Regions from separate parts of the Dickeya parazeae Ech586 genome, predicted to be linked through region 4. Evidence: predicted binding sites of a transcription regulator. Region 4 holds the regulator's gene; each other region holds the start of a gene.
What was found. Region 4 encodes CRP, which controls carbon source genes, mostly activating them, when cyclic AMP is high. Its sites were predicted from a motif close to ATGTGANNNNNNTCACAT; they were not measured.
Positions count from the first base shown of each region.

Region 1: a site for CRP is predicted at 4,724-4,741, ahead of DD586_RS11660 (sugar transporter). Genes of this name have one in related genera too.
Region 2: a site for CRP is predicted at 2,735-2,752, ahead of DD586_RS13005 (beta-galactosidase). Genes of this name have one in related genera too.
Region 3: a site for CRP is predicted at 3,487-3,504, ahead of rbsD (D-ribose pyranase). Genes of this name have one in related genera too.

Region 1 covers NC_013592.1:2,666,102-2,672,300, reverse strand. The annotation lists gene DD586_RS11675 (YeiH family protein) at 1-791, opposite strand, end outside; gene yieE (DNA-binding transcriptional regulator YeiE) at 897-1,775, shown strand; gene DD586_RS11665 (amino acid permease) at 1,939-3,411, shown strand; gene DD586_RS11660 (sugar transporter) at 3,480-4,667, opposite strand; gene DD586_RS11655 (beta-ketoacyl-[acyl-carrier-protein] synthase family protein) at 5,434-6,199, shown strand, end outside.
Region 2 covers NC_013592.1:2,965,729-2,971,927, forward strand. The annotation lists gene hypT (hypochlorite stress DNA-binding transcriptional regulator HypT) at 1-689, opposite strand, end outside; gene cuyB (cysteate racemase) at 840-1,556, shown strand; gene DD586_RS13000 (LacI family DNA-binding transcriptional regulator) at 1,639-2,712, shown strand; gene DD586_RS13005 (beta-galactosidase) at 2,901-6,011, shown strand.
Region 3 covers NC_013592.1:4,738,021-4,744,219, reverse strand. The annotation lists gene ravA (ATPase RavA) at 1-1,154, opposite strand, end outside; gene kup (low affinity potassium transporter Kup) at 1,413-3,281, shown strand; gene rbsD (D-ribose pyranase) at 3,589-4,008, shown strand; gene rbsA (ribose ABC transporter ATP-binding protein RbsA) at 4,016-5,521, shown strand; gene rbsC (ribose ABC transporter permease) at 5,529-6,199, shown strand, end outside.
Region 4 covers NC_013592.1:4,292,420-4,298,618, reverse strand. The annotation lists gene DD586_RS22320 (helicase RepA family protein) at 1-198, shown strand, start outside; gene DD586_RS18765 (helix-turn-helix domain-containing protein) at 423-689, opposite strand; gene DD586_RS18760 (helix-turn-helix transcriptional regulator) at 802-1,065, shown strand; gene DD586_RS18755 (aminodeoxychorismate synthase component II) at 1,238-1,813, shown strand; gene argD (bifunctional acetylornithine/succinyldiaminopimelate transaminase) at 1,947-3,170, shown strand; gene crp (cAMP-activated global transcriptional regulator CRP) at 3,255-3,887, opposite strand; gene DD586_RS18740 (OsmC family protein) at 4,217-4,624, shown strand; gene DD586_RS18735 (phosphoribulokinase) at 4,714-5,583, opposite strand; gene DD586_RS18730 (YheU family protein) at 5,758-5,994, opposite strand; gene DD586_RS18725 (hydrolase) at 5,991-6,199, opposite strand, start outside.

The sequences.
Region 1 (6,199 bases), 1.6 Mb from region 4:
GCAGGCTGGCGTTGCTTGACCCACAAGCCAAGCAGGAACAAAAACGGGGCCAGCATCATGACGCGTAACATTTTACCGATGACTGCCGTATTCTCCGTCTCTGGGCTGATAGCGTGACCCGCGGCGACCACTTGCGCCACTTCGTGTACGGTGGAACCGAGGTAGAGTCCGAAAGTCTGCGGGGTAAATAACCAGCCGCTATACTGGATAAAATGTTGGTACATCCATGGGTAAAGAAACATGGCGGTAGTACCGAACAAAACGACGGTGGATACCGCGACCGCGACTTTATCGGCGGTACTTTTCAGTACCGGGGCGGTGGCCAGTACCGCTGCGGCGCCGCAAATACTGCTGCCTGCGCCAATCAGCAAAGCGGTATGTCCGTCCAGTTGGAACCAGCGCCGTCCCAGCCAATAGGCGAGCAACAGGGTAGAGGTCAGCGTCAGTACATCGATAACCAGACCGGCGCTACCGACGGCGGTGAGTTGTTGGAAGCTCAGTCTGAAGCCGTACAGGATGATGCCCCAGCGCAGCAGGTAATGCCGGGACCACTGGACACCGGCGTCACACCAGGGTTGCAGGTGCGAATAAGCCGTATTGCCCAGCACCATGCCAACCAGTATCGCCAACGTTAGGGAACCGAGTCCCAATCCGGCAATGGTCGGCAGGCCGGATAACCATAAGATGCCACGGGTCAGCAGGCCAATCAGGATGATGCCAGTCAGCAGATGGCCCACTGTGGAGAAAGGGGAAAGTCGTTGTACCCTGGAAGAAAATGAAAACATAGCCATACCCGCTATCAATGTAAGGTTGAGGGCACAGCCTATGATCAGCGCGCTTAAAATAGAAATTGATTATATATTTATAACCTATAGATATTTACGATAAGAGCCCCTATGCACATTACGTTACGTCAACTGGAAGTGTTTACCGAAGTCCTGAAAAGCGGTTCAACCACACAGGCATCGGTGGTGTTGTCGCTGTCACAGTCCGCCGTCAGCGCCGCGTTGGCTGATCTTGAAAGTCAACTGGGGGTACAGCTGTTCGATCGTGTGGGTAAACGACTGGTGGTCAACGAACACGGTCGGCTGTTGTACCCTAAAGCGCTGGCGTTGCTGGAGCAGTCGGCGGAAATTGAACAGCTTTTCCGGCGTGATAACGGCGCGCTGCGTATTTATGCCAGCAGTACCATCGGTAATTATCTGATGCCGGCGATGATTGCCCGCTATCGTCAGGATTTTCCCGCCATCCCACTGGAGCTGTATGTGGGGAACACGCTGGATGTGGTCAATGCCGTGTCTGAATTTCGGGTTGATTTGGGCCTGATAGAAGGGCCGTGCCATCATCCGGATTTGCTCACCCAGCCCTGGCGGGAAGACGAACTGGTGGTGTTTTGCGCCCCCGGTAATCCGCTGATTGGCAATGATTTTACGTTACCCATGCTGGCGGATGCGCCGTGGATCCTGCGTGAGCACGGGTCAGGTACACGTGAAGTGCTGGATCATTTGCTGCTGGCACGTCTGCCACATTTCCGGTTGGTGATGGAGCTTGGCAACTCAGAGGCTATCAAGCACGCGGTGCGTCATGGCATCGGTATCAGTTGCCTGTCGCGTCATGTGGTCGCCGAGCAGCTCGCCACCGGCGTGTTGGTGGAGTTACCGGTTCCTTTACCCCGACTGAGCCGCACGTTATATCTGGTACACCATCGCCAAAAACACTTATCTGGCGTGCTGCAATGCTTTCTGGAATATTGCCGGGAAGGCGACCACCCCTAACAGCCTGGCAACATCAGCATTACAAACCCGGCGTGTATTCCAGAGGGATTACTTATGATGCCGGGTGAGTTATGAAGGTCTCTTATAATCCGCGCTATGCGCTATCCAGCAGGTAGCAGATTGCCTACAATCCGCCCTCAAATTTTCAAGGGCATGGATAGTAATGGCTCAACATGATACTGACCTCGCGCAATCGCGGGGAACCACGCTACGCCGTGAGCTGAAAGCGCGGCATTTGACGATGATCGCCATTGGCGGTTCGATCGGTACCGGGTTATTTGTCGCTTCGGGTGCCACGGTGTCGCAAGCCGGGCCGGGTGGGGCACTGTTGTCGTATGCGTTGATCGGCCTGATGGTCTATTTCCTGATGACCAGTCTTGGCGAGCTGGCGGCATTTATGCCGGTGTCTGGTTCGTTCTCCACCTATGGCGCACGCTATGTGGAAGAGGGATTCGGTTTCGCGCTGGGCTGGAACTATTGGTACAACTGGGCGGTTACCATCGCCGTTGACCTGGTGGCGGCACAACTGGTCATGGGGTACTGGTTCCCATCAGTGCCTGGCTGGGTCTGGAGTGCGTTGTTCCTGTCGCTGATGTTTTTGCTGAACTACATTTCGGTGAAAGGCTTTGGTGAAGCGGAATACTGGTTCTCGCTGATTAAGGTGATCACCGTGGTTCTGTTCATCGCCATTGGGGTGCTGATGATTATCGGTATTCTGCGCGGTGGTGAACATGCGGGCTGGCATAACTGGCAGATTGGCGATGCGCCGTTTGCTGGCGGATTTTCCGCGATGATCGGTGTCGCCATGATCGTCGGCTTCTCGTTTCAGGGCACCGAATTGATTGGTGTGGCGGCTGGGGAGTCCCAAGATCCGCAGACTAACATTCCGCGTGCTATTCGTCAGGTATTCTGGCGTATCCTGCTGTTTTATATCTTCGCGATTCTGATTATCAGCCTGCTGGTTCCTTATACCGACCCTAACCTGCTGCGTAACGATGTGAAAGATATCAGCGTCAGCCCGTTCACGCTGGTGTTTGAGAATGCTGGCTTACTGTCGGCTGCGGCAGTCATGAATGCGGTTATCCTGACGGCGGTGTTGTCGGCAGGTAACTCCGGTATGTATGCCTCCACCCGTATGTTGTTCACGCTGGCGCAGGAAGGTAAGGCACCGGCGTGTTTCGGCAAACTTTCTCAAGGTGGGGTACCACGTAATGCGTTGTACGCTACCACGGTGGTCGCAGGTCTGTGTTTCCTGTCGTCGATGTTTGGCAATCAGACAGTGTATCTGTGGTTGCTGAATACCTCCGGTATGACCGGGTTTATCGCCTGGCTGGGTATTGCCATCAGCCACTACCGTTTTCGCCGTGGTTATGTCGCGCAAGGGCATGACTTGAAGGCACTGCCGTACCGTTCCGGCTTTTTCCCGTTAGGGCCTATCTTTGCTTTTATACTCTGCCTGGTCATTACCTTGGGGCAGAACTATCAGGCGTTTCTGGCTGATAAGATTGACTGGTATGCGGTGACGGCGACGTACATCGGTATTCCGCTGTTTCTGGTGATTTGGCTGGGCTATCGTCTGGTGAGAAAATCACGGGTAGTGAAATACAGCGAGATGACCTTCCCGGAATACAAATAACGGTCCTCTAAACCAAAAAGCCAGCCGGATTACCGACTGGCTTTTTTTACGCCCAAAAGACGTCGTACTCAGATGCGGGAATGCACCAGTCGCACACTGCGATAAACCGTGAGCAGCAGGGCAACCAGCGCAAACAGCACCAGCGGTGCGCCGATATAACCGATTTTATCCATGCCCAGATGCAGACTCACCTGGCTCCCCAACAGTGCGCCACCGCCGATACCAAGATTGAACAAGCCGGAGAAAATCGACATGGCGACATCGCTGGCATCAGGCGCCAGTGACAGGACTTTGGCTTGCATCGCCAGGCCAATCGCCATCATTGCCAGTCCCCAGACCAGACACAGCAACGTCAGGCTGAAGGGGTGGGCAGACAGCGGCATCAGCAATGTCAGACAGCCTAACAACAACAGCATGGCTGTCACCAGAAACGCCAGCGGGAAACGCTCGCTGTAGCGGCTGTAGAGCATACTGCCCACAATACCGGCGCACCCGAATAGCAACAGAATCAGGGTGGTGAAATTTTCCGGCAGACCGGCCACAGTCTGGATAAAGGGTTCAATGTAGCTGTAAGCCGTGAAGTGCGCCGTCACGACCACGACGGTCAACAGGTAGATACCGACCAACGCCGGGCGGCGGAACAGTTTCGGCACACTGGACAAGGAGCCGGAATGCTCGCTCGGCAGTAATGGCAGCAAACGTGCCAGCAGGATCATGGCAATGGTCGCGCCTGCGGCGATAGTCAGAAAGGTGATTCGCCAGCCGAGGTATTGGCCAATAACCCGCCCCAGCGGCAGCCCCAGTACCATCGCCAGTGACGAGCCGGTGGCGATGAGCCCCAATGCCTGTGCCCGCTTGCCGTGGGGAGCCATACGAATCGCCAGTGAGGCGGTAATAGACCAGAATACCGAGTGCGTCAGTGCGACACCGGCTCGGGAAATGACCAGCACGGTAAAGTTCCAGGCGACGGCAGACAGCAAATGGCTGAGGATAAACAGGCTGAACAGCCCGATCAGTAATTTACGGCGTTCAATACCGCTGGTCAGCAACATGCAGATCAGCGAGGCGAGCGCCACTATCCAGGCATAAATGGTGATCATCAGCCCAACATCTTCGGTTTTCATGGCAAAGGTATTGGCGATGTCACTGAGCAGCCCCACCGGAATAAACTCCGTGGTGTTAAAAATAAATGCGGCCACGGCCAGCGTCACCACGCGTAACCAGGCGGTGGCGCGTGAAGGGGAAGCGGATGTCATAGCAGGATCCTGAACGGGTGTGACGAGCGTGCTATTGTAGTTAATTGTGGGTGAAAATGCGATTACGATCACATTTCAGTCAGAAGACAGCATCGTGCAGCGCAGGAGCGCCTTGTGATAACGCACTGGCCGCGCATCATGCAGACACTGTGGTAAAAATAGTCTGGTTTTATTATAGGCAGAATTTTTCCTCCAATAATTCAGCGCCAAAACTATATAATATAATAAATATCACTGGCTTATTTCTATCGCTCATTTTTAGATAAGCTACATAAAGAAGTGTTTTTTGTTTATTTTGGTGGCTGGTTATTTAAGTGGTGTTATTGTGGCGCGCTGAAAATACTTTTTATGAATAATCTTTGCTTCGAATATATGACACTTTTTTTACGTCTTATATTTTTAACCGGAATGCCAGTGGTGTTTGGGAAGGTTATAACGTTATATCGGGCATTCACGGTACTCCATTTTATGGAGTTGTGACTGTTTTTGGCGTTATTGGTTATGATATGTGGACTTATCCCGTCATCACTACGTTGTCAGCGTGGGCGGTTATTATCATCCTTACGGGATTACTGGTTAATTCAACAAAACGTTAACATGGAAAAAAGAAATTGGCATATCTAAAAATTACCCTGGTAATAATTATTTTCCCTCAGTGATGGAATAGATAAGATGGGGTAATTTTTTATAATGGTAATTGAATTTGTAGTTGCAAAACAAAAACGAGTATGAGACCTTTGTCACAAGCTTCGATGAGGGAACAGATATGAGCGTATATATTAATGCGGTGGAAACCCATTTGCCTGGTCCGATTATTAGCAATCAGGAATTGGGGAATAAGATTGGATTTAAGCCTGAGTTAATTAAAAAACTCTTCGGAAATACTGGCCGACATTTTGCTGTTAATATGAATACCGGTAAATCCATTGCGTCATCAGCAGAGTTAATTACTATCGTCATCAAGAAACTGCTTGCCAGTGCTGGCATAAATAAAGAACGTATCGATTTTATTATCGTAGCCTCTGCTACGCCGGATACGCTTTTGCCAAGTAGTGTCAATCAGGCATGCCATGCCATGAATTTTGGGCCGATTGAAACCTACCAGATTGTTTCGGGGTGTTCCGGTGCGGTGCAGGCGCTCAAACTGGCTCGCGAGCTGGTGGCAACGCCAGACAATGGTTTGGAAAACGGCCTGGTTATCGGGGTTGAGACGGCTTATAAGTTCCTGAATTTCTTCGAGGAACATTCTGGTAAGAAAGATACCAAGGAACTGGTGAATTACACGCTGTTTGGTGACGGCGTTGGAGGATGTCTGGTCTCCAGCCAGTCAACCGCATCCAGCATTGAGATTGAACACATCTCTTTTAAATATCTCGGTGTTGATGAAGCGGTCGGGCAATTGGCGAGTTGGCGTGGCTCCCGTAATGACATCGATTACGGCGCCTTGCTCAATGAAGAATATAAATTAATTGAAAAGCTGGTCCCGGTTATTACCCAGGATACGCTCAATGCATTAACAGATAAATTAGGTG
Region 2 (6,199 bases), 1.3 Mb from region 4:
TTGAGTAAATCACTCATTGAGGAGACAAAACTCACGGTAAAACGCTCAGGAGTCAGCGTGGAGAGGTAGCGATTGACCTGACGGCCCATATAACTGGTATCGGTATAATTGAGTAACGGCAATGTGGCGGCACGCGCATCAAACCGCGGTTTACCGAGCGCGTCGCAGGCGCAAACCGGATATAACGTGGAATCCATAATGCGGGTATGACGAAACGGTTCTGACATCAATTCCTCGTTATAAAAAGAGAAAATGAAGTCACTGCGCCCCTCTTTAAGGTTGAGAACCGCATCATCGACATCGATGGATTCGACATAGAAGATTTTCTCTTGCACATCCGGCACGGCTTTCAGCAATTCCGGCATCACAAACACCGACAACGAATGCGCTGCGGCAATCGTTATCTTATTTTTATAGTGACTGCCGCCGTGCAATTTATGAATCTGATACTCCAGATCGTCGAGGGTATTGCGGATATGGGCATGAAAAATCTTCCCCTGCTCGGTCAGTTGCAACGGCTGTGCGCTGCGATCAAAAAGGTCAAATCCTACGGCCTCTTCCAACGCCCGAATGCGTCGGCTAAACGACGACTGAGAGATGTTCCGTGTCTCCGCCGCCAGGGTAAAGCTGCGGTGTTCCTCCAGCGCAATGAAATCATATAACCATTTGGTTTCAATATTGTTTAGCATCATCAACCGCCGTTTTGAAAACTCATTATACGCATAATACTGGTCGTGTTATGCAAAAAATACATAGAGGATGGGAATTTCGCAATTCACATTTCCGGGCGCTGTGCGATGATTTTTCCACTCCAGACTATTCGTAGTGAGGCGGGAAACGTGAACCCTGTAATCGGAATTCTTGGCGGCATGGGGCCGGGTGCCACCGTAGACGCCATGCAAAAACTTATCCGGCAGACCCCGGCGCGTAAGGATCAGGAACATATTCCAATGATCGCCGTGTCTATCCCGGATATTCCGGACCGTACCCAGTGCATTCTTAATCACAGCCCGTCGCCGCTGAAAAAGATGATTGAGTACATGAGAATTCTGGAAAACGCCGGAGCCACCTGCATCATCATTCCTTGCAATACCGCGCACTACTGGTTCGAGGATTTGAAGCGGCATACTCAGGTAGACATGATCAGCATTATTGATGCCGCCTGCCAGCAGGTTGCTGAACAGCGCGTCCATCACGTCGGTATTTTGGCAACGACCGCGACCGTGCGTGGCAATATCTACCAGCATGCGCTCAGTGGTCAGCAGGTGCGCAGCACCCTGCCTGACGATGCACAACAGCAGGCGGTCATGAACAGTATCTATGCTTATAAAGCAGGCGATTTCAGCCAGTCTCGCGCACTACTGCTGCCGGTCGTCGACTCGCTGCGCCAGCAAGGGGTAGAGAAAATCATTCTGGGTTGCACCGAGTTACCGCTGATTCTGGAGGCAGAAGTGAGCGCCACACCCGATGCCTACCTGGATGCCACCGATGCGCTGATCAAACAAACCATCGCCTGGTATTACCGGCAGGTAACGCATTCCCCCGTTGCGGCGTAATTTTTCTCTGTTGACCACGGTATGTCCAGCATTTGTTATGATAACGTCAGGTGACAATGCAGAGACCGACTAACAGAGCATCATGAAAGCAAAACCAGTAACGCTCAATGACGTAGCAGCTTACGCCGGTGTGTCATACCAAACCGTTTCCCGGGTGCTGAATCAAGCACCTCATGTATCGATACGCACGCGGGAAAAGGTGGAGCAGGCGATGGCTGCGCTCCACTACATCCCCAACCGGGTCGCACAACAACTGGCGCGCCGCAGTGCCACGACTATTGGGTTGGCGACAATTGATCTATCGCTGCATGCGCCATCCCAAATCGCCGCCGCCATCAAAACAACCGCCAGCGAATTGGGGTTCACAGTGGTGATCTCCATGTTGCGCGCTGCCGATGGTAATGACGTCCAGCGTGCCGTTAGCGAATTACTGTCACAGCGGGTAGATGGCGTGATCATCAACGTGCCGCTGGAGCAAGAGGAGGCCGAGCACATCTATCAGTTGTGTGCTGCCACACCGGCGCTGTTTCTCGACACCGCCCCCAGCGCCAACCTGCCAAGCGTAATGTTCGACCCGCAACAGGGCGCGAAGCTGGCTATCGACCATCTGGTAGAAATGGGGCACCGTCGAATCGCCCTGCTGACCGGTCCGCAAAGCTCGGTGTCGGCACGTTTGCGTTACGAGGGCTGGCAGAAAGCGCTAGCCGCCAACCTGTTAACCCCTTGTGCCATCGCCGAAGGCGACTGGAGCGCCAGTTCAGGGTATCAGCAGGCACATTTACTGCTGGCACATTCAATCCGCCCCACCGCAATCGCCGTTACCAACGACCAGATGGCGTTGGGCGTTCTGCGGGCGATTCATGAATACGGCTTGCGTGTACCGGAGCAGATTTCGGTCATCGGTTTTGACGATACCCGCGACAGCGCCTATTTCCAGCCGCCGTTAACCACCATCCGTCAGGATTTCAGACAACTGGGCCGGGAAAGCGTCAATCGGCTACTGGAGTGTCTGCAACATCCGCACACGCCAGCGCCACTGCGGTTAAAAACGACCCTGATACCACGTCAGACCACGGCGGTCTGGCGCCCTTCTACTCTGTCTCCGCAGGATGTCGCCCAGCAGTTGATTAGCCTGGCACGGCAGTTACAGCGTTAACCGTTCCCTGCGGATACCGGTTTTGTGATCGATACCACTTTCCGGCATCGCTGCACTTTACTCATACCCGGCAAGCCGCGATCCTGACAATAAAATTGTGAGCGGATAACAATTTCATTTATCCTCTCATCAACTGTTTTCAGCCATTCATTTGCAGCCAACTCAGCCAATAAAGGAAAGCCTGCTTTATGTCCACTGTTTCCGCTTATGTTCCGCTATCCGACATCTCGCTGGCGGATATTCTGGCCAGACGCGACTGGGAAAACCCGGCCTGCCCGCACATCCGTCGTCTGGATGCCCATCCGCCTTTTTCCAGCTGGCGTGACCTTAACGCGGCACGCGACGATAAGCCTTCTGACCGGCGTCAGTTACTGAATGGCGAATGGACCTTCAGCTATTTTGATCGTCCGCAAGCGGTACCGGAACAGTGGCTGACACAGGATTTAAACGATGCCGAACGGATTACCGTTCCCTCTAACTGGCAGTTAGCAGGATACGACGCGCCGATTTACACTAACGTTAAGTACCCTATTCCCGTCAACCCGCCATTCGTACCAGAAGACAACCCTACCGGGTGTTACTCGCTCACATTTTCAGTCACCCCTGATTGGCTGGCACAAGGGCAGACCCGCATCGTATTCGACGGCGTTAACTCTGCGTTTCACCTGTGGTGCAACGGTCAATGGGTCGGTTATTCTCAGGATAGCCGCCTGCCAGCGGAGTTCGACCTGACACCTTGCCTGCACGTGGGCGAAAACCGACTGGCAGTGATGGTGTTGCATTGGTCTGACGGCACCTATCTGGAAGATCAGGATATGTGGCGCATGAGCGGCATTTATCGTGATGTCTACCTGCTGCATAAACCGGTGGTACACCTGCGTGACGTGCAACTCACCACGCCGCTGCGACACAGCTACACTCAGGGGACATTGTGCGTCACTGCCCTGGCCAACCTGCCGGAAGACCAGGCTGAACACTGGCAACTGGCGGTACAGTTATGGCGGGGCGAACACCTGGTGGGAGAACAACGCAAACCGCTCGGCACCCCGGCGATAGATGAGCGCGGCGCCTATCACGACAGGCTGAGTCTGCAACTGGAAGTGGCGCAGCCCGCGTTGTGGAGCGCGGAAGAGCCCAATCTATACCGGGCGGTAGTGGCACTGGAGTGCAACGGCTCGCTGGTGGAAGCAGAAGCCTATGACGTCGGTTTTCGTGAGGTCACCATCCGTAACGGCTTGTTGCTGCTCAACGGTCAACCGCTGCTGATCCGCGGTGCTAACCGCCATGAGCACCACCCGCAGCACGGTCAAGCGATCGATGAAGCGACCATGCGGCAGGATATCCTGCTGATGAAACAGCACAACTTCAACGCGGTACGCTGCTCCCACTACCCCAATCATCCGTTGTGGTATCGGCTGTGCGACCGCTATGGCTTATACGTGGTCGATGAAGCCAATATCGAAACCCACGGCATGCAGCCGATGAGCCGCCTGTCCGACGACCCGCGCTGGTTACCCGCTTACGCCGAACGCGTCACTCGCATGGTGCAACGCGACCGCAATCACCCCTGCATTATTATCTGGTCGCTGGGAAATGAATCGGGTTACGGCCACACCCATAGCGCGCTTTATCAATGGGTGAAACAACATGATCCCACCCGACCGGTGCAATACGAGGGCGGCGGTGCCAATACGCCAGCGACCGATATTCTGTGCCCGATGTATGCCCGCGTCGATCAAGACCAGCCCTTCCCCGCCGTCCCGAAATGGTCAATCAAAAAATGGATTGGCCTGCCGGGCGAACATCGTCCGCTGATTTTGTGTGAATACGCGCACGCGATGGGCAACAGTTTTGGCGGATTTGACCGTTACTGGCAGGCATTCCGCCAGTACCCGCGTCTGCAAGGCGGCTTTGTCTGGGATTGGGTGGACCAAGCGCTGGTACGTGAACAAGACGGCAAAACACACTGGGCCTATGGCGGTGACTTTGGTGATAAACCGAACGACCGTCAGTTCTGTCTCAATGGTCTGGTATTCCCTGACCGTACACCGCACCCGGCGCTGTACGAAGCCCAGCGCGCCCAGCAATTTTTCCAGTTCAGCCACCATGACGACGCCCCGCTGACGCTGAATGTCACCAGTGAATACCTGTTCCGCCACAGTGATAATGAAGAACTGCACTGGCGCATCATGCAGGATGACGTGCAACTGGCATCAGGCCGGGTACCGCTCGATATCGCCCCCCAGGGGAGTCAGACGCTCACGTTGCTGGAACAGGTGCCAGCGCCACAGCACCACGCCGACATGTGGCTGACCGTAGAGGTGATTCAGCCGAAGGCGACCGACTGGTCACCAGCGGGTCATCGCTGCGCCTGGAATCAATGGCAGTTACCGATGCCGCTGGCACGTTCACTGCCACCTGTTCACGATGGCAAGTCTCCATCATTGAGCCAAACCGATGAGCAATTCGAAGTCACACAGGGCCAGCAGCGCTGGGTATTTAACCGTCACAGCGGCTTACTGACACAGTGGTGGCGTGATGGGCAACCCCAGTTACTCAGCCCATTGCAGGATAATGTGACACGCGCAGCACTGGATAACGACATCGGCATCAGTGAAGTCGACCGTATTGACCCGAATGCGTGGGTAGAGCGCTGGAAACTGGCCGGGCTGTACCAGTACGACACCGATTGTCAGCACATCCACGCCGACACCCTCAGCGATAGTGTACTGATCACCACCGAGCACATCAGCCACTATCAGCAACAGGTGTTATTCATCAGTCGCAAACAGTGGCAAATCGACGCCTGCGGCGTATTGAGGGTGAATGTCGAGGTCGAGATGGCTCGCCACCTGCCCTCGCCAGCTCGCATCGGCCTTTCCGTTCAACTGGCGGCAGTCAACCCGCAAGTCAGCTGGCTGGGGCTAGGCCCGCATGAAAACTACCCTGACCGCCGCCTTGCCGCGCTACACGGCCGCTGGCAGCAGCCGCTGGAGTCAATGCACACGCCATATATTTTCCCATCGGAAAACGGCCTGCGCTGCCACACCCAGGAATTGCGCTACGGCAACTGGCTTATCGAAGGGGATTTCCACTTCGGCATCGGCTGCTACAGCCAGCAACAACTGATGTCATGCACCCATCACCATCTGCTGCAACCGGAAGCCGGCACCTGGCTTAATCTGGATGGTTTCCACATGGGCGTTGGTGGTGACGATTCCTGGAGCCCTAGCGTTGCCCCAGACTTCCTGCTGACAGCCCCTCGTTACCGCTACCAGTTGCAATTGCGGTTACGGTAATTTTATCCCTCTCAACCCAGCGGGCTGGCAGCATTCTATTGCTGCCAGCCCGCTGTTTTTCCATCGCCATGCAACGAAAATGTGGCTTTGCCACCGCAATGGTGTGAAAAAAACGGCATATTGCGCATTCCCTCGCCAAACGCATCAAAAATGTGGTTTACACCTTTGACATGCGCGACGGACCCCGT
Region 3 (6,199 bases), 450 kb from region 4:
TCCCGGTCGATAACCACATGGGTGACGGTATAGTCGTTTAGCAGCAGTGGTTTTTGTAGCATCAGCGTTATTTCGGCGGCGGTCAGGCTTTCAGGTAACGAGTGATGGGGTTTCCGGCCAAAAAAATTGACCTGGCGTTCAACCTTGAAAGCCTGCTGCTCGCTTTGCTGCTGCTGGTATTGCTGGCGTTTCACATTCAATTGTTGCAACCGGAACAGCAACGTCCGTTGTTGATAGGCCTGTTCGCCCATTAACTGCTGTAATTGCTGTTCCACCAGATTATGGGTATCCAGATCGTGCCATAGGCAGTCTTTGAGGAGGATCAGATCGACTGGGGTGATCGTTTCTCGTCCGCTAAAGAAGGCGCAGGCCTGCAGCAGCCGGATAGCTTTCTTCCAGCGACGATCGGAAACATACGGCGAACCTTCCTGCGTATCCAGACGCTGGCGCAGTTGATAAATCAGTTCGAAGCAATTTTCCGGTAACGGTATATGATCGATATGAGACTGCCACTGTTGATACTCTTCGTCGCTGACGCTCAGTGCCGGGCTGATAAGGTTATCCTGCTCGGCAGGTGACGCGGTGAGCATCGCGCGGAAATTGTGTTTATCCTGCACCCGGTCAAGCCAGAGGCGGATCAGCATACGGTCATACAAGGCTTCCAGGCTGCTGTCGGCTTCAGGCAGTTCGTTGGAGGCGGTGACCAGTAGTCGCATTGGGATGGGCTCTTCGCTGTTACCGTTGCGAAAGCGCCGCTCGTTAATGGCAGTCAGCAGGGTGTTCAGGATGGCCGGGCCGGCTTTCCAGATTTCATCCAGAAAGACAATTTCAGCTTCTGGCAGGTAGCCGGTCGTCAGACGCTGATAGCGCCCTTCGTCTTTCAGTGCCTGGATGGAGAGTGGACCGAAGACCTCTTCCGGCGTTGAGAAACGCGTCATCAGGTATTCAAAGGCACGTGCGTTCCTGAATGCGTATTTCAGGCGGCGGGCAATCAGGCTCTTGGCAATCCCTGGCGGCCCCAACAGGAAGACGCTCTCGCCGCTGAGCGCTGCCAGCAGGCAAAGTCGGATGGCGTGTTGCCGTTCGTAAAGACCGTGTTCGAGAGCATGGCTCAGGCGAGAAATACGGTCGGCCAGCGCTGTGGGTTGCATCATAATAGATCCGTCATTGCGGTAAATTGCCGTCAAGAGCGTGTAATAACGTTAGAAAGACTACGTTTTCTTCATTAGCCATACATTAATTATTGTCACCATTGCTGGTGTTAATCAACAAAGGTGCCAGCCCTTAACAGAACCAAGGTAGTATTAAAAAATGGGCTTTTAACGTGATTTGTGCATACTGTGCGTTTTCGGGCTACTCCAACCAGAATAAGGCCCGATTTGTTAATGAATTGATAACAGAAGACAAGGTTTATGAATTCAGAACATAAACGTTCACTTCCAGCGGTCACGCTGGCTGCCATCGGTGTAGTGTATGGCGACATCGGCACCAGCCCGCTCTATACGCTCAGGGAGTGTCTTTCCGGGCAGTTTGGTTTCGGGGTTGAACCCGATTCCGTCTTTGGCTTTCTCTCACTGATATTCTGGCTGCTGGTGCTGGTCGTATCCCTTAAGTATCTCAGCTATGTCATGCGTGCGGATAACGCCGGTGAAGGGGGGATTCTGACGCTGATGTCGCTGGCCGGACGCAATACGTCCGATAAGATGACCGCGATAGTGGTGATAATGGGATTGATCGGCGGCAGCTTCTTCTATGGTGAGGTGGTGATTACCCCGGCGATTTCGGTGATGTCGGCGATTGAAGGGCTGGATATTGTTGCGCCGTCGCTGGATACCTACATCGTCCCTATTTCGATAGTGGTATTGACGCTCTTGTTTATGATTCAAAAGCACGGTACGGGGCGGGTCGGTAGTCTGTTTGCGCCGATCATGATGCTGTGGTTTTTGTCGCTCGGTGTGTTGGGGGCTCGCAGCATTATCGCCAATCCAGAGGTATTGCAGGCGCTCAATCCCCAATGGGCGATTAACTTTTTCATTCAGTATAAATCGGTGTCCTTCTTTGCGCTGGGGGCGGTAGTACTGGCGATCACTGGGGTTGAGGCGCTGTATGCCGATATGGGCCACTTTGGCAAACTGCCGATTCGTATCGCCTGGTTTTCAGCAGTTTTACCGTCGCTGGTGCTCAACTACTTTGGCCAGGGCGCACTGTTGCTGAAAAATCCAGAGGCTATCAAAAACCCGTTCTTCCTGCTGGCGCCGGATTGGGCGCTGATTCCGCTATTGGTGCTGGCTACGCTCGCTACCATCATCGCTTCTCAGGCAGTCATTTCCGGGGTGTTCTCGCTGACCCGCCAGGCGGTTCGTCTGGGGTATCTGCCGCCGATGCGCATCGTGCATACGTCAGATATGGAGTCTGGACAGATTTATATCCCGTTTATCAATTGGTTGCTGTATGTGGCGGTGGTAATCGTTATTATCAGCTTTGAGCATTCCAGCAATCTGGCTGCCGCTTACGGTATTGCGGTGACCGGCACGATGGTACTGACCAGCATCCTGTCTTGTACGGTGGCGCTGAAAAACTGGCACTGGTATCGCTATCTGGTCTGGTTGTTGCTGGTGGCTCTGCTGGCTATCGACTTGCCGATGTTCCTGGCCAACGTGGTGAAGATTATTTCTGGTGGCTGGTTGCCGCTGGCGCTGGGGATGGTGATGTTCATCATCATGACGACCTGGAAAAGCGAGCGTTTCCGGCTGTTACGCCGTATCCATGAGCATGGCAATTCGCTGGATGCGATGATCGCGTCGCTGGAGAAGAATCCGCCGGTGCGTGTAACAGGAACGGCTGTCTATCTGTCGCGTGCTACCCATGTCATTCCGTTTGCTTTGCTGCACAATCTGAAACACAACAAGGTACTGCATGAGCGCGTGGTGCTGCTGACCATGAGAACGGAAGACGCGCCTTATGTGCACAACGCCCGGCGTGTTTCGGTGGAGCAACTTTCCCCCACCTTCTGGCGTGTGGTCGCCAGCTATGGCTGGCGTGAAACGCCGAATGTGGAAGAGGTATTCCATCGCTGCTGGCAGGATGGATTGACCTGCCAGATGATGGAAACTACGTTCTTCTTGTCGAATGAATCGCTGATGATGGGCGCGCGTCCCTGGTATCTGCTTGTTCGCGGTAAGTTGTTCATGATGCTGAGCCGCAATGCGCTGCGCGCGGCGGATCAATTCGAAATTCCACCGAACCGGTTGATTGAATTGGGTATTCAGGTAGAAATCTGATTCCGGGCGAGTAGATAAATAAGCGGGTGAGGTCTAACAGGATCTCACCCGCTGTGGTATTGGCGGCCGTCTTCTTCCCCCCTACGGTTATCCTTGCGCGGATATAACATTCAATCTCCCCTAAAACCCTCCGGTTTTGTCCTGTCGCGTCTTTTTTATTGGTTTTAATAACTTAAAATCTTCCTTTTATTACGCCAACGAAACGTTTCGATAACGATCACATTTTCATAAGATAATCGTTGCCTTCTCCGGTTCTTTTTCTACACTTGCCCTATAAGCGAAACGTTTCGCTCTCAGGATAAACAACATGAAAAAAGGTGTGTTACTTCATTCCGATATTTCGTCGGTGATTTCCCAACTGGGACATACCGATCAGATTGTCATTGCTGACGCCGGTTTACCGATTCCAGCGACGACGGCCCGCATCGACCTGGCTTTGACCCATAACGTTCCTGGCTTCTTGCAGGTACTGGACGTGGTGACGGCGGAAATGCAGGTAGAAGCGGCGATTTTGGCTCAGGAAATCATTGAGAAAAACACCACGCTCCATGAAGCGTTATTAAAACAGTTAGCACAACTTGAACAACACCAGGGAAATACTATTTCACTGCATTACGTCAGCCACGAAGATTTCAAAAAACAAAGTGGTCAGAGCCGGGCCATTATTCGTACGGGGGAATGCTCTCCTTACGCGAATGTGATCCTTTGTGCTGGCGTCACCTTCTGAGGTAGCGATGCAACCTTTACTGCAATTGCAAGGCATCACCAAAACGTTCCCCGGCGTTAAGGCGCTGTCCGGCGCGGCATTGAATGTCTATCCGGGCAAAGTCATGGCGCTGGTGGGAGAAAACGGTGCCGGCAAATCCACCATGATGAAAGTGCTGACGGGCATTTATCGTCGGGATGCCGGGAGTATCCAGTTTTTGGGTAAGGATGTGGATTTCAGTGGCCCAAAAGCCTCTCAGGAAGCAGGGATCGGCATTATCCATCAGGAACTGAACCTGATTCCCCAGTTAACCATTGCGGAAAATATTTTCCTCGGCCGCGAATTTACCAACCGTCTGGGGCGTATTGACTGGAAGCGCATGTATGACGAGGCAGATAAGCTGCTCAAGCGTTTGAATCTGCGCTATGACAGTCGACGCCTGGTGGGGGAATTGTCGATTGGCGATCAACAGATGGTTGAAATCGCCAAAGTGCTGAGCTTTGAGTCTCGGGTCATCATTATGGATGAACCCACCGATGCGCTGACGGATACCGAAACCGCATCGCTGTTTAGTGTGATCAAAGAATTGCAGGCCCAGGGCTGCGGCATTGTTTATATCTCCCACCGACTCAAAGAGATTTTCGAAATCTGCGACGATGTGACCGTGTTCCGTGATGGCCAGTTTATTGGCGAGCGAGCGGTGAGTGAGTTACAGGAAGATTCGCTGATTGAAATGATGGTGGGACGTAAGCTGGAAGATCAGTACCCCCGTTTGAATCAGGCACCCGGCGACGTGCGTTTGCAGGTCAGCGAATTGTCCGGGCCAGGGGTGAATAACGTGAGCTTCACCCTGCGTAAAGGCGAGATTCTCGGGGTGGCCGGGCTAATGGGGGCCGGTCGCACCGAACTGATGAAAGTGCTGTATGGCGCATTACCGCGCACCCACGGCAACGTTTCCTTAGACGGTAAGAACATCGTGGCGCGCAGCCCACAGGACGGTCTTGCCAGCGGAATTGTGTATATTTCCGAAGACCGTAAGCGAGACGGGCTGGTGCTCGGCATGTCGGTAAAAGAAAACATGTCCCTGACGGCACTGCGTTATTTCAGCAACGCAGCAGGTTCGCTACGGCATGGCGATGAGCAGCAGGCGGTGGGCGATTTCATCCGCATGTTCAACATTCGCACTCCGTCCATGTCCCAGCCAATCGGGTTATTGTCCGGCGGCAATCAGCAGAAAGTGGCGATCGCCCGCGGGTTGATGACCCGTCCCAAAGTGCTGATTCTGGATGAGCCGACCCGTGGCGTCGATGTCGGGGCAAAAAAAGAAATCTATCAGTTAATCAACCAGTTCAAGCAAGAAGGGTTAAGCATCATTCTGGTATCGTCGGAAATGCCCGAAGTGCTCGGGATGAGCGATCGCATTATCGTCATGCACGAAGGGCGCCTGAGCGGTGAGTTCCCGATTGAACAGGCTACACAGGAAGCGCTGATGGCTGCGGCCGTTGGTAAGCAATACGGCGTAAAGCAGGAGTAAATCAGATATGAGTTCTCAAACTATCACAGCAAAGCGCTGGCTCAGCAAAGAGTGGCTGATGGAGCAAAAATCATTGATCGCCCTGCTGATTCTTATCGCTGTGGTGTCTTCAATGAGTCCCAACTTTTTTACCCTGAACAACTTGTTCAACATCCTGCAGCAAACCTCGGTAAACGCCATTATGGCGGTGGGAATGACGCTGGTTATTCTCACCTCCGGCATCGATTTGTCGGTAGGGTCGTTGCTGGCGCTGACAGGGGCGGTTGCCGCGTCTATCGTCGGACTTGAGATCAATGCGTTGGTGGCGGTATTCGCGGCGCTGGCGCTGGGGGCGGTCATTGGTGCGGGGACGGGGATTATCATTGCCAAGGGGCGGGTTCAGGCCTTTATTGCTACGCTAGTGATGATGTTGCTGCTACGTGGCGTCACGATGGTCTACACCAACGGCAGTCCTGTCAATACCGGTTTTTCCGATGCGGCAGATGCGTTGGGGTGGTTCGGCATCGGACGTCCTCTGGGAGTACCTACGCCTATTTGGATTATGGCAGTGGTATTCCTGGCAACCTGGTACATGCTGCACCATACCCGCATTGGTCGCTATATCTATGCGTTGGGCGGTAATGAAGCGGCAACCCGTCTTTCCGGGATCAGCGTTGATAGAGTCAAAATCGTTGTGTA
Region 4 (6,199 bases):
TGGGAAGCGATCCGCTCGCGCACGGCCAGTGGAGATGGCTGCACCCGCGCACTGGTGCGCGACGATATGCGGGCGATGGGGTTTGATGTCTCCAAAAAGTTTACCCGCTGGCTGGATAAACTCGTCAAGGATGACCTGATCGCGCTGGATGGTGAAAACATCGTGCCATTATCAAAACGCGGTAACGTGGGGGAATAAACGGGGGAAATGTGGGGGAAACAGGGTATCAGGCTATGGTATCTGGCGACTTCCCCCACTTCCCGGATGCCTATATACCCTAAGTGGGGGGAGAATAATTAACTTACTGTATATCAATGATTTATTGTTTTTCTGCCGTCATCCGGTGGGGGAAGCGTATTACGCGGTAAGGTGGGGGAAAGGTGGGGGAGTCAGCACAGAAAACCGCTTTACCAGCATGAACGCTATTTACCCCTTTCCTGCCTGATACGGCGTTTTCTGTCAATCAATGTACCCGTTTCATCAAAATAGCGGCTGGGCCAGATTTCAGCGGGATGTTTGTCCAGCGCGGTGGCAACCAGCCATTCCCCCTTCGGCCAGGGACGTACCAGCACATTCGCCAGTGTGGAAGAACTGAGTCCCGCAGAACGGGATAGCGCGGCCAGCGTGGTGCCTTTCTTGCGCAAGCCGGCGATGATATCCGCCTGATGCCAGTCGTTCCCTTGCTTCATATAATCTTTACGCCTTATCTGGTAAGCATGGATCAATACTAAGTATTGCTTAGTATATTTTCAATGCACACCACTGAGAATCACCTCAATCACGTCACAATGCGGGATTCTCATGTTACCTCATCGTTTAAAGGCGGCCCGGCTCATGGCGGGATTATCTCAGGAGCGCTTAGGCATTCTTGCCGGGATAGACGAAGCGACAGCCAGCGCTCGCATGAATCAATATGAGCGTGGGATTCACACGCCAGATTTTGAGCTGGCGCGCCGACTGGCTGCTGTGCTGCATGTTCCTGCCTGTTATTTTTATACGGTAGAAGATGATTTGGCAGAAATGATCCTGTCGTTTTACGACACGAAGGAAAATCCATCTTCATAGATAGTGCCACGGAGCGCCCGCCCCCTCCCCAAAAAGGGGGCGGGTGCGGTGCCAGACGCTATCCTGCTATTGCAGATTTTTCGCCAAATAAGAAAAATTGCGGGTATTTTTGTGGGTATCGCAGAGTGATTTCCGTAGTTTACTTATTACATATCAGTAATTTAAATATTATATGCTGCTACTTATCGACAACTACGACTCCTTTACCTACAACCTGTACCAGTATTTTTGCGAACTGGGTTCAGAGGTGCTGGTCAGGCGTAATGATGCGCTGACGCTGGCAGACATTGAGCGGTTATCGCCGCAACGACTGGTGATTTCTCCCGGCCCCTGTACACCGGATGACGCAGGGATCTCGCTGGCGGCGATTCGCCATTTTGCCGGTCAACTGCCGATTCTGGGGGTATGCCTGGGGCATCAGGCGCTGGGACAGGTATTTGGCGCTCAGGTGGTGCGCGCCCGTCAGGTGATGCACGGCAAAACCTCGCCGGTACGGCATACCGGGCGCGGTGTGTTCGCCGGGCTGGCAAACCCGCTCACTGTCACGCGTTACCATTCGCTGGTGTTGGAAAAAAATACGCTGCCTGACTGTTTTGAGGTCACTGCATGGACTGAGTTTGACGGTGATATCGACGAGATCATGGGGATACGTCATCGCTCGTTGCCGCTGGAAGGTGTGCAGTTTCATCCAGAAAGCATCCTCAGCCAGCAAGGGCATCAGCTATTGAAAAATTTCCTTGATTTATAGTCGGATAGCGCAGGTCAGGACGGGTGTATCGGATTAGCGATTGCCTATTTTTGATTTTTTATGCATATTTATTGATTATATTTTCACTTAAAATCTTCACTCCACACTACGGGATATGACAACGGGGCAGCAAATGGCGACAGAGAAAGCAGCAGTAACACGGGATACTTACGATAAGGTAATTCTTCCGGTTTATGCACCCGCGCAGTTTGTGCCGGTAAAAGGCAAAGGGAGCCGTGTCTGGGATCAGCAGGGCAAAGAATATATCGATTTCTCCGGCGGCATCGCGGTAACGGCGCTGGGACATTGCCATCCGGCGTTGGTGGCGGCGTTGAAAGAGCAGGGTGAAACCCTGTGGCACACCAGCAACGTATTCACCAACGAACCGGCGCTGCGTCTGGCGACCAAACTGATCAACGCCACGTTTGCCGATCGTGTGTTTTTCGCCAACTCCGGTGCAGAAGCCAATGAAGCGGCGTTCAAACTGGCACGGCATTACGCCATTACCCGTCATAGCCCGTACAAAACCAAGATAATCTCGTTTTACCAGTCGTTTCATGGTCGCACCTTGTTTACCGTGTCGGTCGGTGGTCAGCCGAAATATGCCGATGGCTTCGGCCCGAAACCGGCGGATATCGTGCACGTGCCGTTCAACGACTTGGACGCGGTCAAAGCAGTAATGGATGACCACACCTGTGCCGTGGTGTTGGAGCCGATTCAGGGCGAAGGCGGTATTACGCCAGCGACACCGGCGTTCCTCAAGGGGGTGCGTGAGCTGTGCGATCAGTATCAGGCGCTGCTGGTGTTTGATGAAGTACAGTGTGGTATGGGCCGCAGCGGTAAGCTGTTCTCTTATATGCACTACGGCATCACGCCGGATATTCTGACCACCGCGAAAGCGCTGGGCGGCGGTTTCCCGATCAGCGCCATGCTGACCACGGAAGAGATTGCGTCGGTGATGGCGGTTGGGACACACGGCACCACCTATGGCGGCAACCCGCTGGCTTGCGCGGTGGCGGAAGCGGCGCTGGATGTGATCAATACACCGGAAGTGCTGTCCGGCGTGGTCGATCGCCATGCGCGTTTTGTGTCTGCGCTTGAGCGCATCAACGCCCAGTACGGTATTTTTGATGAAATCCGTGGCATGGGCCTGCTGCTGGGCGCACAGCTAAAACCGGCCTGGCATGGCCGCGCCCGTGATTTTCTGGCGGCATCGGCAGATCTGGGGTTGATGATTTTGGTGGCAGGGCCGGATGTGATCCGTTTTGTGCCGTCGCTGGTGATCACCCCGGAAGAGATCGACCAGGGGATGGCACTGTTTGAAAAAGCCGTGGCGCAGGTAGTGAAGGGCGCGTAATCGCGGTTGCCGCCTTTAGCTGAAGTGAAAAGAGCGTGCCATGTGGCACGCTCTTTTCACGTCTACAAGCTAGCTGATGATAAATCAGCGAGTACCATATACCACGATGGTTTTACCGTGGGCGGAGATCAGGTTCTGGTCTTCCAGCATTTTCAGAATGCGGCCGACAGTTTCGCGGGAACAGCCGACGATCTGGCCGATTTCCTGACGGGTGATCTTGATCTGCATACCATCCGGGTGGGTCATGGCGTCCGGCTGTTTGGCCAGATTAAGCAGGGTTTGCGCGATGCGGCCCGTCACGTCGAGGAACGCCAGGTTGCCGACTTTTTGCGAGGTCACCTGCAGACGACGTGCCATCTGTGAGGACAAGCGCATCAGAATGTCCGGGTTGACCTGGATGAGCTGGCGGAATTTTTTATAGGAGATTTCAGCAACTTCACAGGCTGTTTTCGCCCGGACCCACGCACTGCGTTCCTGCCCGTCTTCAAACAAGCCAAGTTCGCCAATAAAATCGCCCTGATTCAGATAAGACAGAATCATTTCCTTGCCTTCTTCATCCTTGATCAGCACGGCAACCGAGCCTTTCACGATGTAGTAAAGCGTCTCTGCTTTTTCACCCTGGTGGATTAGGGTGCTCTTCGATGGGTACTTGTGAATGTGGCAATGAGAAAGGAACCATTCGAGAGTCGGGTCTGTTTGCGGTTTGCCGAGAACCATTCGCTGTTATCCTCTGTTGTTAATTCACTGCGCAAATCACAGGGCTCAGAGTTCCCTGTACGGCGTGATAACATAGTTATAATTCAATTCCGTCCTGGCGGAATGACGTCAGGGAATATACTGAGGCTGTCTATCAGATGACGCCAGTAAGCCGGTGGTGGGTCAGGCATCGGCTCAACAACACATGCCGGTTTACGCTTTTGTTTGTAACACAGGTTGAGTGTAGTGTCTTGTGTTGTCTCGCTTCAGCATGATTAAGCTCTGATTATCAGGCTTTTTTGTACATAAGCGATGTAAAATTTCAAAAATAATTGATTGAGGACAAAATTATGCAGGCGCGGGTGAAATGGGTTGAAGGGTTAACGTTTCTTGGTGAATCCGCTTCCGGACATCAACTGCTGATGGATGGCAACGCAGGCGATAAAGCGCCCAGCCCGATGGAAATGGTACTGATGGCCGCAGGCGGATGCAGCGCCATCGATGTGGTGTCTATCCTGCAAAAAGGCCGTCATGACGTGGTGGATTGTGAAGTCCGCCTGACGTCTGAACGCCGTGAGGAGGCACCGCGCCTGTTCACCGCCATCAACCTGCATTTTATCGTCACCGGCAAGGGCTTGGGCGATAAAGCCGTGGAGCGCGCGGTGTCGCTGTCAGCCGAAAAATACTGCTCTGTGGCGTTGATGCTGGGAAAAGCCGTGAACATCACCCACAGCCATGAAGTGATCGCGCTGGATTAAACACCTCTGCTCGCGGTGGTGTGCTGTCCTGGCCACCGCGTCGTTAAGCGCCGGTTTATCGGCGCTTATCATCGCTCTTATCGCCGGTGTCAGTCGATTTTATTGCCTTCCATCAACCGCTGCACCAGCGGCATCATGATCAACTCCATCGCCAGCCCCATTTTGCCACCCGGTACCACCAGCGTATTGATGTGGGAAATGAACGAGCCCTGCAACATGGCCAGCAGGTAGGGGTAATCAATGCGGTCCAGACCCTGAAAGTGGATCACCACGAAACTTTCGTCCATCGAGGGAATGGCTTTGGCGGCGAACGGGTTAGAGGTATCAACCGTCGGCACCCGCTGGAAGTTGATGTGGGTGCGGGAAAACTGCGGGGTAATATGGGTGATGTAGTCTTCCATCGAGCGCACGACGGAATCCATCACCGCCTCGCGGGAGTGACCGCGTTCGTTAACGTCGCGTACCAGCTTCTGAATCCATTCCAGGTTGACTATCGGCACCACACCGACCAGCAGGTCGACATGCCGGGCAACATCATGCTGCGCGGTGACCACGCCGCCGTGTAATCCCTCGTAGAACAGCAGGTCGGTCGGCTCTGGCATCGGCTCCCAGGGCGTGAAAGTCCCCGGCACCTGATTGTAGGGGATGGCTTCATCATAGGTGTGCAGGTATTTGCGGGTCTGTCCGGTGCCGCTACGACCGTATTCGATAAAGGTGTTTTCCAGTTGGCAGAAGTCGTTGGCTTCCGGCCCGAAATAGCTGATGTGACGCCCCAGATCCCGTGCCTTGCGGATCGCCATATCCATTTCCGGTCGGGTATAGCGGTGATAACTGTCGCCATCCACCAGCGCGGCGCGCAGATTCAGTTGCTGGAATATCTTGCGAAACGCCAGGCTGGTGGTCGTGGTCCCCGCGCCGCTGGAGCCGGTGACCGCGATAATCGGGTGCTGGTGCGACATGGTGTGTAACCTCCGATGTGTAGGGCAATCTTCGGTGAAGTCATCATTCGATGAGTAAGGGCTATGCCGTGCAGAGCCATCAGGCCATGTTATATCTGATCCATGTTAGATCTGATCATTGTTAGCATGTTTATCGCACACTGACACGGCAATTTACGTTTTTAAGCGATTGATTCAGGGCTGATACCGTTCATTATTGCTGAGCTGGCGGCGGGGCATGATATTGACGGTTTCATGCAATTCCGACCACACCAGGACGACCTCGCCGTGCGCCAGTTGCTGACGTATATCTGCCACTTTCTCTTCCAGTGTGCGCTCCTGCTCGCCGTAGTCGGTGCCTTCACGCAGGACGAACGATTCAATCAGATTTTGCAGTGTTTCCGGTGCCAGTTCTTGCCAGGGAATGATCATGCGTGCTGCTCCAGATAAGGGGTAAACCACTCGGGAATACGGTGCTCCAGCCACAATTCAGGCTGTCGCCAGGATCCGCCAACAAAACCGACATGACCGCCATGTTCCGTCAACTGGTAGTCGATATTGGTCGGGAGTTGCGAGACATCAGCGATGACTTCCGGCGTCATAAACGGGTCGTCTTTGGCGTGGATGACCAGTAATG